Pararhizobium sp. A13: one gene and its partner. The main gene of each other region encodes a partner of the protein of the gene in region 2 in a complex. Links are inferred from orthologs where the notes say so. Each region holds a gene or a part of one and is shown on either strand. Other genes may lie near its edges.

The links. The genes of interacting proteins can lie anywhere in the genome.
Region 1: the proteins of ccmE (region 2) and ccmB are in contact, whole or in part, in a solved structure (PDB 8CE8), measured with the Escherichia coli proteins. The link is inferred for Pararhizobium sp. A13 from one-to-one orthologs.

What each region holds. Positions count from the first base shown.
Region 1 is NZ_CP149510.1:744,874-752,069, forward strand. What follows is about bases 2,062-4,832. They hold ccmB (heme exporter protein CcmB), read right to left. Parts: upstream 3,892-4,832; coding sequence 3,232-3,891; downstream 2,062-3,231. Other genes in these bases: WI754_RS03575 (DsbE family thiol:disulfide interchange protein), read right to left, coding at 2,062-2,240; ccmD (heme exporter protein CcmD), read right to left, coding at 2,237-2,407; WI754_RS03585 (heme ABC transporter permease), read right to left, coding at 2,410-3,171; ccmA (heme ABC exporter ATP-binding protein CcmA), read right to left, coding at 4,193-4,831. Outside these bases: signal recognition particle-docking protein FtsY, read left to right, coding at 1-63; WI754_RS03565 (septation protein A), read left to right, coding at 128-802; WI754_RS03570 (DUF2585 domain-containing protein), read left to right, coding at 799-1,413; more of WI754_RS03575, read right to left, coding at 1,644-2,061; aconitate hydratase AcnA, read left to right, coding at 5,098-7,196. UniProt on the Escherichia coli protein: Required for the export of heme to the periplasm for the biogenesis of c-type cytochromes.
Region 2 is NZ_CP149510.1:2,351,761-2,359,160, reverse strand. What follows is about bases 1,589-4,563. They hold ccmE (cytochrome c maturation protein CcmE), read right to left. Parts: upstream 3,315-4,563; coding sequence 2,862-3,314; downstream 1,589-2,861. Other genes in these bases: WI754_RS11465 (hypothetical protein), read right to left, coding at 4,562-4,563; ccmI (c-type cytochrome biogenesis protein CcmI), read right to left, coding at 3,311-4,465; WI754_RS11480 (heme lyase CcmF/NrfE family subunit), read right to left, coding at 1,589-2,865. Outside these bases: WI754_RS11485 (cytochrome c-type biogenesis protein), read right to left, coding at 419-880; more of WI754_RS11480, read right to left, coding at 877-1,588; more of WI754_RS11465, read right to left, coding at 4,564-5,011; WI754_RS11460 (ATP-binding protein), read right to left, coding at 5,205-6,599; two-component system response regulator FeuP, read right to left, coding at 6,673-7,359. UniProt on the Escherichia coli protein: Heme chaperone required for the biogenesis of c-type cytochromes. Transiently binds heme delivered by CcmC and transfers the heme to apo-cytochromes in a process facilitated by CcmF and CcmH.

The DNA.
Region 1 (7,196 bases), 1.6 Mb from region 2 along the record:
GATGATCTCGAACCCTTCGAGGCCAGCGATTTTGCCCATGCCATTGCCGGGATTGCCCATTGATGCCACAGATATGCCGTGGGAGACGTCCATGGCGAGGCGAAACGAACCAGGTTTGACCGATCCGATGAAATTCGAAAGCGATATCACGCCCACCGCCGCCGACCGGCACCACCCGATGCTCAAGCTGGCGTTGGAGCTCGGGCCGCTGCTCGTGTTCTTCTTCGCCAACCTACGCGGCGAATGGCTGGCCGCGAATTTTCCGGTTCTGTCCGTGCTCGGCGGGCCGCTGTTCATCGCCAGCGGTCTGTTCATGGCGGCGACGGTGATTTCGCTCGTCGTTTCCAAGGTCGTGCTTGGCCACCTGCCGCTGATGCCTTTCATATCGGGCATCGTCGTGATCGTCTTCGGCGGTCTTGGCATCTACCTGCAGGACGAACTCTTCTTCAAGATGAAGCCGACCATCATCAACACGCTGTTCGGCGTGGTGCTGCTTGGCGGCCTTGCCTTCGGCAAATCGCTGCTCGGTTATGTCTTCAATGCCGCCTTCCAACTCGATGAGGAAGGCTGGCGCAAGCTGACCCTGCGCTGGGGCGTGTTCTTCCTGTTCCTCGCCGTCTTGAACGAGATCGCCTGGCGCGGCGCCAATGCCTACTACCTGCCCGACGCCAAGGCCGCCGATGATTTCTGGGTCGCGTTCAAGGTCTGGGGCACCATGCCCATCACGCTCGCCTTCACCATGTTCCAGATGCCGCTGATCATGAAGCACTCGCTGAACCCGCCGGAAGAGGCCGGCAAGTGAGCGCGATCGACGCCCCGCGCAACGCGCAACGGCAGACCCTCTGGCTTGCGGTCTGCGCCGCCATCGTCGTCCTGCAGCCCGTCATCATGTACTGGATGGGCCGTATCCCGATCTGCGAATGCGGCTATGTAAAGCTGTTCGAGCCGGTCGCCAACGGCCCCGGCAATTCGCAGCACCTGGCGGACTGGTACACCCCCTCGCACATCATCCACGGCTTCCTGTTCTACGGCCTTGCCCATCTCCTGCTGCGCCGCAAGCCGATCGCCGCCAAGCTGCTTCTGGCACTGGTGATCGAGGTCGGCTGGGAACTACTGGAAAACTCGCCCATCATCATCGACCGTTACCGCACCGCGACGATCTCGCTCGATTATTACGGCGACAGCATCCTGAATTCGGTGATGGACACCGCCTTCATGGCGCTCGGCTTCCTGTTTGCCTGGCGCGCGCCGGTTGCAGCCACGGTTGCCATCGCCATCTTCTTCGAGATTTTCACCGGCTGGCTGATCCGCGATAACCTGACCTTGAACGTGCTGATGCTGGTTTATCCGCTGGAGGCAGTGAAGGCTTGGCAAGGCGGCGCGCAGAGCGTGCTCGCAGTCCCGGTTCTTTGAAAGCGTGATCGAACGCAAGCCTGGCAGAGCTACCGGCCGGCAAAACCCGACTGTGCTACCCAGAGGACGCCCCATTCTCCCCTCATCCTCGCCCTTGTGGCCGGGATCCGGCGCGCCCAAGTCCTTGGGCAAAGGCTCTTTCACGCGATGGACATCGCGTGGCTGGATTACCGGGACAAGCCCGGTAATGAGGGAAAAAGGAATGCCTGACGTCCTTAGCGGCATGGCTGCTACTTCGCAGCCGCGGCCTTCTCGATCGCCGGATAAAGCCCTTCCTTCAGGCTGCGCTCGTCAAACGGTCCTACCCGCTTGTAGACGATGGTCCCCGACGCATCGACCAGATAGGATTCCGGGATTCCATAAACGCCCCAGTCGATCGCCGCCTTGCCGCGCGGATCGACGCCGATCGCCGAAAACGGATTGCCGAGTTCGCCGAGGAACCTGAGCGCGTTTTCGGTCTGGTCCTTGTAGTTGATCCCGACCACCGTCAGCCGGGGATCCTTGGCCAGCTCGAGGATGATCGGGTTTTCCTCGCGACAGGGCACGCACCAGGACGCCCAGACATTGACCAGCGTCAGTTTACCCTTGACCGCCGCATCGGTCAGCGCCGGCATGGCAGCACCCTTGAAGGCAGCGCCTTCAAGCGGCGGCAGGTCCAGCGACGGTGCCTTGGTGCCAATCAACGCGGACGGAATTTCGCTGATATCCCGTCCGGAATCGAGCTGGCTCCAGAAAATCGCCGCCAACCCGGCAAAGATCAAAAGCGGGAGAGCCGCAAAGACGATGCGCATCTTCCCCGGCCGGGCATTTTCCGTCTCGACGCTCATTGCGCCTCTCCCGGCTGCGCCGAACGACGACGGATGCCGGCATCATCCAGCGCCCGTAATTCGCGGCGGCGGGCGCGCCCGTCGGCCCATACCCAAAGGATAAGGACCGCCACCGTAACGGCGGCGACGCCATAGCTGGCGGCGACGTAGGCCGTATGGGTCATCATGATCAGACCTCCCGGCCGGCGCTGCGGGCCGCCTGCCGGCGCATCGAGGTCACCCGGCGGCGCCAGATTTCGTTGCGCATCGCGGCGATGTGTAGGGTGAAGAACAGCAGCGTGAAGGCAACCGCCATCACCAGCAGCGGCGCTAAAAACTCCGGATCAATGGCCGAGCCGCCGAGCCTGAGAACACTCGCCGGCTGATGCAGGGTGTTCCACCATTCGACCGAGAACTTGATGATCGGGATATTGACGAAACCGACGAGGATCAAGACGGCCGACACCTTGGCCGCCTTGCCCGGATCGTCCATCGCCCGGTTGAGCGCGATCAGCCCGAGATACATCAGGAACAGCACGAAAACAGAGGTCAGCCGCGCGTCCCAGACCCACCACGTCCCCCACATCGGCTTGCCCCAGAGCGAACCTGTGACGAGCGCGAGAAACGTGAAGCAGGCGCCGATGGGCGCTGCGGCGCGGGCAGAAACATCGGCCAGCGGATGCCGCCAGACCAGCGTCCCGAGCGCCGAGACCGCCATCACCGTGTAGCACATCATCGACAGCCAGGCGGCAGGCACATGCACATACATGATGCGTACCGTCTCGCCCTGCTGGTAATCGCCCTCGGTGGTGAAGGAGAGGTAGAGGCCAACCGCGAAAAATGCCGCAGTCAGCGCGGCCAGCCACGGCAGCACGCGCGCCGCCAGGCCAAGAAACCGGGTGGGATTGGCAAGGTCGCTGAATTTGCGGATGGCCAGACTGTTTTCGCTCATGATGCTTCTTTAACGCCGAAGGCCTCTCTCTTCAATGAAGACGTTTCGATCACATTTGCGTCAGTCCGACGCGGATCGCAGCGCCAATGCCGCCGAAAGCGGTCCGATCACGGCGAAGAACAGCGTAATTGCGATCAATATCAGCAAAGGCGGCAAGAACGGCGCGGGATCCTCGACGGCCGCATAGGCAGCGCTGACCCCGAAGATCAGGACGGGGATGGCAAGCGGCAGGACCAGGATCGACACCAGCAGACCGCCGCGCGGCAGCGTCACCGCAACGGCAGCACCGGCAGCCCCGATGAGGGTGATGGCAGGCGTGCCGGCAAGCAGCGTCAGCATGGTCGCGCCGATCGCAAGCTCGTTCATGTTCATGAACAGCCCCAGCAGTGGCGAGGCGATCACCAGCGGCAGGCCGGTCGCCGTCCAGTGCGCCAGGCACTTCACCAGCACGGTCAGCACCAGCGGCGTTTCCTGCATCAGCATCAGGTCCAGCGAGCCATCCTCGCGCTCCGCCTGGAACAACCGGTCGAGCCCGAGCAGCGAGGCAAGCAGAGCGCCAATCCACAGGATCGCCGGCCCGATCCGCGACAAAAGATTGAGATCGGGGCCGACGGCAAACGGAACGACGGCGACGACCGTCATGAAGAACAACACGCCGATCAACGCCCCGCCGCCGGCGCGCATGGCGAGTTTGAGGTCGCGGAGGAAGAGAGAGGTCATGCATTGAACTCCGAACCAAGATGCAAAGCCCCCCTCATCCGGCCCTTGGGGCCACCTTCTCCCCGCTGGGGAGAAGAGGGAGTTTGCCGCGGCTCCTTCGAACCCAATGTTTCGTTGATACGAGACGTGGGGATTTCTCCGTGGGCTTGCCGCAGCCACCCTCTTCTCCCCAACGAGGAGAAGAGGGTGGCCCAAAAGGCCGGATGAGGGGTGATGGCACGGGAGAGCGCCAGCCGATCTCCCCCCTTGAGGGGGAGATGCCCGACAGGGCAGAAGGGGGTGATTGCGGCAAACTCGATATTCAAACCAATCCCCCCGCAACACCCGCAAACCCCGTCATCCGCAACTCCCTCGCCTCCACCCCCAATGGCTGGTGCGTTGCCGCAACGACGATGCCGCCCGCGACGAGATGGCGCGACACCAGAGCGGCAAACAACCGGTCGGCACTCGCATCCAGCGCCGCCGTCGGTTCGTCCAAAAGCCAGATCGGGCGATAGGCGACGAGCAGCTTGGCCATCGCCATGCGCCGCTGCTGACCTGCCGAGAGATAGCCGAACGGCAGGTGCGAGATGCCGCCGAGACCCAGCGCCTCGGTGGCTTCCTCAACGCCCGTCCCGGACCCGCCGGTCGAATCACCCATGAAGGATTTCCAGAAGGACAGATTCTCCTCGACGGTCAGCTCACGCTTCATTGCATTGCGATGGCCGAGATAGTGGCAGAGCTCGCGCGGATGGCCGATTTCCGACGCGATTCCGTCCAGTCGCACCGTGCCAGATTCCGACGCCAGAAGGCCTGCCAGAACGCGCAGCAGCGTCGACTTGCCCGACCCGTTCGCGCCCGTCACGATAAGGGCTTGTCCGGCCTTAAGAATGAACGAAATGTCGTGAAAAATCAGGTCCTCGCCGCGCTTCGCACTGAGGCCTTCGACGACGAGACTGATCGGCATTCACATTCCTTTTACGACGTTCGTCGCAACGCAAAAAAATTGTCTCAAATTGGTCGCCCTTGGTCTGGCACGTTCCGGAGAAATTATCTATAACCGCCCCAACACGCCAGCGGTCGGCGTGAATTTCATCCTTGCGCCGAACATGGAATGATTTCCACGTACGGACAGCGGAAATGGCCGTACCCGCATCCCATACTGCGCATAAAATGCGCTCGGGCGTTCGTACGTCACTTTGGCGATCAAACGGAACGGGGTATCCAGTGTCCAAATCCCTTGACAGTTTCAATTGTCGGTCGACGCTTTCGGTCAACGGCACAGATTATGTCTATTTCAGCCTGCCGAAAGCCGAAGCGAACGGCCTTGCCGGCGTTTCCAAGCTCCCCTATTCGATGAAGGTTCTGCTCGAGAACCTGCTGCGCTTCGAAGACGGCCGCTCGGTCACCAAGGAAAACATCCTTGCCGTCGCCGAATGGCTTGATAACAAGGGCCTTGAAGAAAACGAAATCGCCTATCGCCCGGCCCGCGTGCTGATGCAGGACTTCACCGGCGTTCCGGCCGTCGTCGATCTCGCAGCGATGCGCGACGCAATGGTCTCGCTCGGCGGTGATCCCGAAAAGATCAACCCGCTCGTTCCCGTCGACCTCGTCATCGACCACTCCGTCATCGTCGACGAATTCGGCACGCCGACGGCCTTTGCCAAGAACGTCGAGCTCGAATACGCGCGCAACGGCGAGCGCTACCGCTTCCTGAAGTGGGGCCAGCAGGCATTCAAGAATTTCCGCGTCGTTCCTCCCGGCACCGGCATCTGTCACCAGGTGAACCTCGAATATCTCGGCCAGACTGTCTGGACCAAGGAAGAAGACGGCGAAATCATCGCCTATCCGGACACCTGCGTTGGCACGGACAGCCACACGACCATGATCAACGGTCTCGGCGTCCTCGGTTGGGGCGTCGGCGGTATCGAAGCCGAAGCCGCCATGCTCGGCCAGCCGGTCTCCATGCTGCTGCCCGAGGTCATCGGCTTCAAGCTGACCGGCAAGCTCAAGGAAGGCGTGACCGCCACCGATCTCGTGCTGATGGTCGTGCAGATGCTGCGCAAGAAGGGCGTGGTTTCGAAGTTCGTCGAATTCTTCGGCCCCGGCCTCGACAACATGACGCTCGCCGACCGCGCGACGATCGGCAACATGGGTCCGGAATACGGCGCCACCTGCGGCTTCTTCCCGGTCGATTCCGAAACCATCAACTACCTGACCATGTCCGGCCGCGAAGAACAGCGCATCGCGCTGGTCGAAGCCTATTCGAAGGCGCAAGGCATGTGGCGCGACGGTGATGGCGCCGAGCTCGTCTTCACCGACACGCTCGAACTCGACCTCGGCGACGTCGTTCCGGCCATGGCCGGCCCGAAGCGTCCGGAAGGCCGCATCCCGCTCGAAAACATCGCATCCGGTTTCGCTGGCTCGCTTGAGAGCGACTACAAGAAGCCGGGTCAGCTGGACATGCGCTACGCCGTCGAAGGCACGGACTACGACATCGGCCATGGCGATGTGGCGATTGCCGCCATCACGTCGTGCACCAACACCTCGAACCCGTCGGTGCTGATCGCCGCCGGCCTTCTTGCCCGCAACGCAGTCGCCAAGGGTCTGAAGTCCGCACCTTGGGTCAAGACCTCGCTGGCACCGGGATCGCAGGTTGTCGGTGAATATCTCGCCAAGTCCGGCCTGCAGGATTCGCTTGATGCGCTCGGCTTCAATCTTGTCGGCTTCGGCTGCACGACCTGCATCGGCAATTCCGGCCCGCTGCCGGGTCCCATCTCCAAGACGATCAACGAGAAGGGCCTGATCATGTCGGGCGTTCTCTCGGGCAACCGCAACTTCGAAGGCCGCATCTCGCCAGACGTCCAGGCGAACTACCTCGCCTCGCCGCCGTTGGTCGTCGCCTACGCGCTCGCCGGCACCGTCCAGAAGGACCTGACGACCGAGCCGCTCGGAACGGGCAGTGACGGTCAGCCGGTCTACCTCAAGGACATCTGGCCGACCTCGCAGGAAATCCAGGAATTCATCCTGAAATACGTGACCCGCGCACTCTACGCATCGAAATATGCCGACGTGTTCAAGGGCGACGAGAACTGGCAGGCGGTTCAGGTTCCGGCGGGCCAGACCTATGCATGGGACGACAACTCGACCTATGTGCAGAACCCGCCCTACTTCGTCGGCATGGGCAAGACCGGCTCGGGCATCTCCGATATCAACGGCGCCCGCGTGCTCGGCCTGTTCGGCGACAAGATCACCACCGACCACATCTCGCCGGCCGGCTCCATCAAGGCGGCTTCGCCGGCTGGTGCGTACCTCATCGATCATGG
Region 2 (7,400 bases):
CGCGGGACTGAACACGAACGGAGACAACAGCCGGCGAAACGGCATCGACCACGTTGGCGAAGCTCGGAACCTGCGGCGCTTCGATCTTCACCGGAGCGGCAAAGGAATAGGTGACGGCGGCGGGAATGCCGGTCGAAAGCAGGACAGCCGCGAGACCCGCGACGGTCGAGGTCTTCAGAGCGGTCTTGAGGGAAGGACGCAGTGCGTTTGTCGTAAACATTCGATTTGCCTTTTCTCTTCATGTGTCTGGCTGACTGGAGGAACAGCCGTTGAGAAAGGAATAGTCGAACGCACCTTACTGACTTGTGTCCGAAGAATGAACTTTTGGTAATGTTGGGTGGAGAGTCGGTAGTCGGTAGTCGGTAGTCGGTAGTCGGTGGAAAAGGCTCTTCAATCGGCGGAGCCCTGCAACTACTCACTACTCACTTTTCCTCAACACCGCATCCAGCCTTGCCCGCTCTTCGTCCGACAGCGGCGTGCCGGTCGCTTTGCCGGTCCTGCGCCGCGCAGAAACGATCATCGCGGCCGCGCCCGCCAAAAGCAAGACGATCGGCGCTCCCCACAGCAGCCAGGTCTTCGTCTCAAAACGGGGATTGAGCAGAACGAATTCGCCATAGCGCGACACGACATAGTCGATGACGGCGTCATCCGAATCCCCTGCGGTGATGCGTTCGCGCACGAGAATGCGCAGATCCTTTGCAAGCTCCGCATTCGAATCGTCGATCGACTGGTTCTGGCACACCATGCAGCGCAGTTGCGCCGACAAAGCACGCGCCCGCGCCTCAAGCGCCGGATCGGCCAATACCTCGTCCGGATTAACGGCAAATACTGGCGACGCCGACAGCAGCATGACTAAAACGAAGACCAGCCGCCGGATCATTGCGCTGGCTCCAGAACCGGCTTCTTCTGTTTCTTCGCCCGCGCCGGCGCCCCGATCCGCAGACGCCGGTCGCTCAGCGACACCGCGCCACCGGCCATCATGAACAGCGCACCGCCCCAGATGCAGAGGATCATCGGCTTCCACCAGATGCGCACCACGACACCGCCATCCGCCATGCCGTCGCCAAGCGACACATAGAGCTGGCTCACGCCGAACGTCCGGATGCCGGCTTCGGTAGTCGGCATCCGCCGCGCCGTATAAAGCCGCTTCGCCGACCAGACCTCGGTCACGACAACTCCCGCCCGCATGACGGTGAAGTGCCCTGACTGCTCGGTGTAGTTCGGCCCCTTGCCATCCCGCAATCCGTCGAAACGCAACGTATACCCACCCGCATCCATGGTCATGCCGGGCTTCATCTCGACAATATGCTCGGTCTCGAAGGCCGTCACCGCGACGATGCCGATCAGCGTCACGCCAAGACCGATATGCGCCAGCGCCGTCCCGAAAACCGAGCGCGGCAACCCTGAGAGCCGGCGCAGTGCAACAGATCCCGCCACCTTGCCGATGCCGGATCGCAGCAACAGTTCCGTCAGCGATCCGGCAATCAGGTACGCACCCAGCGCAAGCCCGAACAAGGCCATGACCGGCCCACCATGCCGTGCATAATAAATCACGCAGCCGGCAACCAGGCCGATCGCCACCGCCGCGAAGAGCCGCTGTCCAGCCCCCAGCAGGTCGCCGCGCTTCCAGGCCAGCAACGGCCCGAACGGCACCGCCAGGAGCAGCGGCAGCATCAACAGCCCGAACGTCATGTTGAAGAAGGGTGGTCCGACCGAGATTTTCGAGCCCGTCAGCGCTTCCAGCACCAGCGGATAGAGCGTACCGGTCAAAACGGTGGCTGCGGCCGTCGTCAGGATCAGGTTGTTGAGAACCAGTGCGCCCTCGCGCGAAATCGGCGCGAACAGACCGCCCGCCTTGAGACGCGCGGCGCGGAACGCGAACAGCGAGAAGGCGCCGCCAATGAAAAGGATCAGAATGACCAGAATGAAGACGCCGCGCGTCGGATCGGTCGCAAAGGCGTGAACCGAGGTGAGCACGCCGGAGCGGACAAGGAACGTGCCGAGCAGCGACATCGAGAAGGTCATGATCGCAAGCAGCACGGTCCAGATCTTCAGCGCCTCGCGCTTCTCCATCACCAGCGCGGAGTGAAGCAGCGCGGTCCCGGCAAGCCAGGGAATGAAGGAGGCGTTCTCTACAGGGTCCCAGAACCACCAACCGCCCCAGCCAAGCTCATAATAGGCCCAGTAGGATCCCATCGCGATTCCCGCCGTCAGGCAGGTCCAGGCAGCCAGCGTCCAGGGCCGCACCCAGCGCGCCCAGGCCGCATCGATGCGCCCCTCGATCAGGGCCGCCACAGCAAAGGAGAAACAGACGGAAAATCCGACATAGCCGAGGTAAAGCAAGGGTGGATGGATAGCGAGGCCGATATCCTGCAACACCGGATTGAGATCTCTCCCCTCGCCCGGCGCGTCGATGAGCCGGTTGAAGGGGTTCGACGTCAACAGGATGAACAGCGAGAAGGCGCTGGCAATCCAGGCCTGAACGGCAAGCACATTGGCCTTCAACGTGTCAGGCAGGTTATCCCCAAACACCGCGACCAGGGCCGAAAAGAAGGTGAGGATCAGCATCCACAGCAGCATCGAGCCTTCGTGGTTTCCCCAGACACCGGAAAACTTGTAGATCAGCGGGATCTGCGAATGCGAATTCTCCCAGACGTTCTGGACGGAAAAATCCGACGTCACATGGGCATAGGTCAGAACGCCGAAAGAGAGGGCGACGAGCAGGAAGGTCGCCTTGGCCGCGACCGTGCCGATCTCCATCAGGGCCCGGTCGCCACGCACCGCGCCGAAAACAGGCATGATCGCCTGCAACACCGACACGCCAAGCGCCAGAACCAGCGCATAATGACCGAACTCGATGATCATTGGATATTTTCCTTGCCCCCGAGCGACACGCCCTGCGCCTTCAACCGGTCCGCCACGTCCTTCGGCATATAGGTCTCGTCATGCTTGGCGAGCACCGTATCGGCCACGAAAACCGGGCTGCCGGCCGCAAACGCACCTTCGGCGACGACGCCCTGCCCCTCGCGGAAGAGATCCGGAAGAATGCCCGTGTAAGTCACCGGCACACGTTCGAGCGTATCGGTAACGCTGAAACTCACCGTCATGCCATCGCCGCGCTTGACCGACCCCGCCTCGACCAGCCCGCCCAGCCGAATGCGGGTGCCCGGTGCCAGATGCGCCTTGGCGAGATCGCCGGGAACGTAGAAATAGGCAACTGCCTGGCTGAAGGCGAACATCACCAGAAGCACGGCCGCGATGATGAAGCTGACGCCGCCGCCGATGATCGCCAGACGCTTCTGCTTGCGGGTCACTTCACGCCTCCATCGGCCGTCAGGCCAAGTTCGCCTGCCAAAGCCAGCAATTGTTTGCCCTGCTCGCCCTCGGCCGGGAAGGCACTCAAACCTTGTTTCAAGGCCTCGGCGGCCTTCTCTTTCTGACCGAGCACTGAATAGGAACGGATGATCCGCATCCATCCTTCGAAATTCTTCGGATCGTCCTTCAGTTTTTCGGCAAGGCTCTCCACCATACCCTCGATCATAGCATTCCGGTCGCCGGCATTCATGGTCTGCGCTGCCGCGACGTCGTCGGCCGTAGGACCGCCCAATGCGCTCCCCGCCTGATCCGCGGAGGGTGCTGCGCCATCGCCCTTGAGGCTGGCGATATGTTCATTGACCAGCGGCAGCCACGGCGCATCGGCTGGCGATGCCTTGACGATCTGCTGGAACGCCGCGAGCGCTTCCGGCGCCTTGCCTTCCTGTTTCAAGGCAAGCGCCAGATAGAATTGCGCGCGTGGGTCGTTCGGCTCGATCGCCAGCGATTTGCGCAGCGCCTCCTGCGCCTCGTTGGTGATCAAGCCGCCAGAAATCGCGATCAGGCTTTCGGCATAGCCGCCGAGACGCGCGGGCGTCGGCCCGAGAATCCGAAGCGCATTGCGGAAAGCTGCGGCAGCATCCTCGATCCTGCCGCTGCGATAATAAATCGGTGCCAGAACATCCCAACCTGCTCCGTCTTCCGGATTGGCGACAAGCTGCTGCTCGGCCCGCGCGATCAGGATATTCATGTCATCGCCCGGGTTCGCCAGGCGCGCAGCGAGCGGCGCATCCGGTACGTCCGGATTTCCCGTGCGTAGGTAAAGACAGAGGCCAATGGCAGGCAGGATAAGAATGACGGCGAGCTGCGCCAGCCGGTTGCCCCGCCGCGCTGGCTGAGCGGGTCCCGCGGCCTTCACCGCGTCCGTCGCCGCAAGCAGCCGGCGCGCCACCTCGGCGCGCGCAAATTCCGCGTCCTCGCCGGAAATCAGGCCATTTTTCTCGTCGCGCTTCAGCTCCTCGAGCTGGTCGCGATAGACTTCGACGTCATGGGATTGCGGAACCTCTGCGCCGGCGGCGGCACGTAGCAGCGGAAGCAGCAGGACAGCGGCAACAGCCGCCGTCAGGGTGGCAACAAGGATCCAGAACAGCATGTGCGCTCAATTACTATGCGGACAACGCCATTCCAATCGGAAAACGGGAAATGACGGAAATTTGAGGCGTTTCGCCGCAACATCGCGCGGATCGTGTCAGGTCAGCGGTGTCCAGGTGCCATTCGGGTTGCGGCAGGCGGCGCCGCGCGCGACGCTGTCCTGCCCTTTGATCGTCACCGTGTGGCTGTATTGGCGGCAGTTCTGCGAACCGACCTGGTAGGGTGCGGCGGCAACGACGGAACCGCTGATGCCCGATCCCTCCCAGACGACCGGCTGGCCGCCACGTGCCACTTCCAAGGCACGGTATTCCGCCTCGAGTGCCCGCTGGCGATCGGCCTTACTGATCGAAAGCCCCGCGGTGCGCCCGATCACCCCGCCACCAAGGGCAGCGATATAGGAAGCGGACGTATTCGATGTCACCGTGCCGCCAGTTTTGCCGGCATCGCGCGAAGTGGTGCCGCAGCCGCTCAGAAGCAGAGCCGACGCAATCAGGCACGCAGCCGGAGGAGCCGAAAAAAGCGTCGTGAAACGGGCCTGGTTCTTCATCGTGCGGGGCAGCTCTCGCGATTTCCGTTGTATCGGCAGATCATGGCCGGCCTCAGAGCCGATTCCATGGCTGACTGTCTTTTTACATTCCGCGCTTGGGCAGGCAACAAACGGAGAGCCCAAAGCCGAACCGTTTCGAGATTTTGCCTGCGACTCTGTCAAAAAAGTCACGCAAGGTTTTCAAAGCGTCCCATCACGAGACAGCCGGCAGCAGGATCCGGGCACTCAGCCCGCCACGATCGCCGCGCGACAGGTCGAGCGTCCCCTGATATTCCCCCGCAATTTCCCTGACGATCGAAAGCCCGAGACCGGTGCCGGGTTTGCTTTCGTCCAGCCGCCTACCCCGCTTGATCGCAACGGCAATCTGGTCCGGTTCGAGACCGGGGCCATCATCATCGACCTCGATGGTAATCCAGTTCCGCCGCCCCGGGTCCTTGCCCTGCAGCCCCTCCGATGCGATGTGCGCCGTGACGCGAACCTGGTCGGCGGAGTAACGCGCGGCATTGTCCAGGAGGTTTCCGAGCGTTTCCTCGACATCTTGCTGCTCCATGGCGAGGATGAGGCCCGGCGGCGAGACCGTCAGCACGAAGGTCTTTTCCGGATGCAGCCTGCGCATGACCCTCACCAGCCGCTCCAGAACCGGCTCCACTTCCGTGCGCGCCAGCACCGACTCGCGCTGGGCGGCGATCCGCGCCCGGTTGAGATAGGACTGAACCTGCAACTGCATCGCGTCGGCCTGTGCCTTGACGAGGTCGCCATGCGGCGCCTCGAGCACCCGCGCCTCGTTCATGAGAACAGCAATCGGCGTCTTCAGCGAATGGGCGAGATTGCCAACCTGCATGCGGGCACGCTCGATGATGCGGCGGTTGCTGTCGATCAGCGCGTTGACTTCGCTCGCCAGTGGCTGAATTTCGCGCGGAAACTCGCCGTCCAGCCGCTCGCTCTCGCCGCCACGGATCTTTTCGAGCGACCGCCGCGCCTGATCGAGCGGCCGAAGGCCGAAGAGAATGGCCATTGCATTCATGCCGAGACCGCCGAAACCGAAGATCGACAGGGCCAGATAGAGATTGCGGTTGAAATCGTTGATGTCGGCTTCCAGCACGTCGCGATTGCCCGCAACCCGGAAGCGGGCCGTATGCCCCTGGATGTCAAGCACGACTTCCGTCTCGGCCACTTCGACTTCGTTTTTGAAGGAATCGACCGTCGTGTAGAAGCGCTCGTAGCGAATATCGAAGGGAACTTCGTCGAGGCTTGCGATCGGCAGCTTGCCCGAGCCGAGCGAAGTGGACAGCAAAGGCGGCGTATTGAATTCGCCGATCGGCTCGACGATCCAGTACCAGCCGGTCTGCGGCTGCGAAAACCGCAGGTCGCCCAGTTGCGGACTGCCGGCCAGTACCGACTTGTCGTTGACGACGATAGAGTTGATGACGTTGTAGAGCTGCGCGCGCAACAGATCCTGAAAGCCACGCTCCGAGCCCTGCCGGTAGAGCGCCGAGATCACCACGCCGATCACCACCAGCGCCGCCACGGCCCAGACAGTGGAGACGAGCAGAACGCGGGCGGTAAGAGATTGCGGGCGAAGCCTCATGGGCACATGCGCCCGTCATGCTCCGGCGTATCGAACGCGAAAAGACCCTTGGTTTCAGTCATGTCGATCCCGCTCAGGATTTCGCTTCCTTGCTGGCCATGCCCGGCGCCTGCATGCGATAGCCGAGGCCGCGCACGGTCTCGATCAGGTCGTTGCCGATCTTCTTGCGCAATCTACCGACAAAAACCTCGATCGTGTTGGAATCGCGGTCGAAATCCTGGTCGTACATATGCTCGACCAGTTCCGTGCGCGATACCACCTGTCCCATATGGTGCATCAGATAGGAGAGAAGCCGGAACTCGTGCGAGGTGAGCTTCAGCGCCACGCCATCGACCATCGCCTTGGAACCCTTGGTATCCAGGCGCACGGGCCCGCAGACGATTTCCGAGCTTGCATGCCCGGCTGCCCGCCGGATCAGTGCCCGGATACGCGCCAGCACTTCCTCGACATGGAACGGCTTCGTCACATAATCGTCGGCGCCTGCATCGATACCCGCGACCTTGTCGCTCCAGCGGTCGCGCGCCGTCAGGATCAGGACAGGCATTGCCTTCCCGGCGCCACGCCATTTTTCAAGCACGGTGATACCGTCCATTTCGGGCAGGCCGATATCGAGAATGACCGCGTCATAGGGCTCGCCATCACCGAGATAGTGGCCTTCTTCGCCGTCAAAGGCCTGATCGACGACATAACCCGCCTCCTTCAACGTATCCGTCAGCTGACGGTTGAGGTTGACGTCGTCTTCGACCACCAGAATGCGCATGAACAGACCTTTTCCTTCAGCGACAGCCCACCCGCCGGATT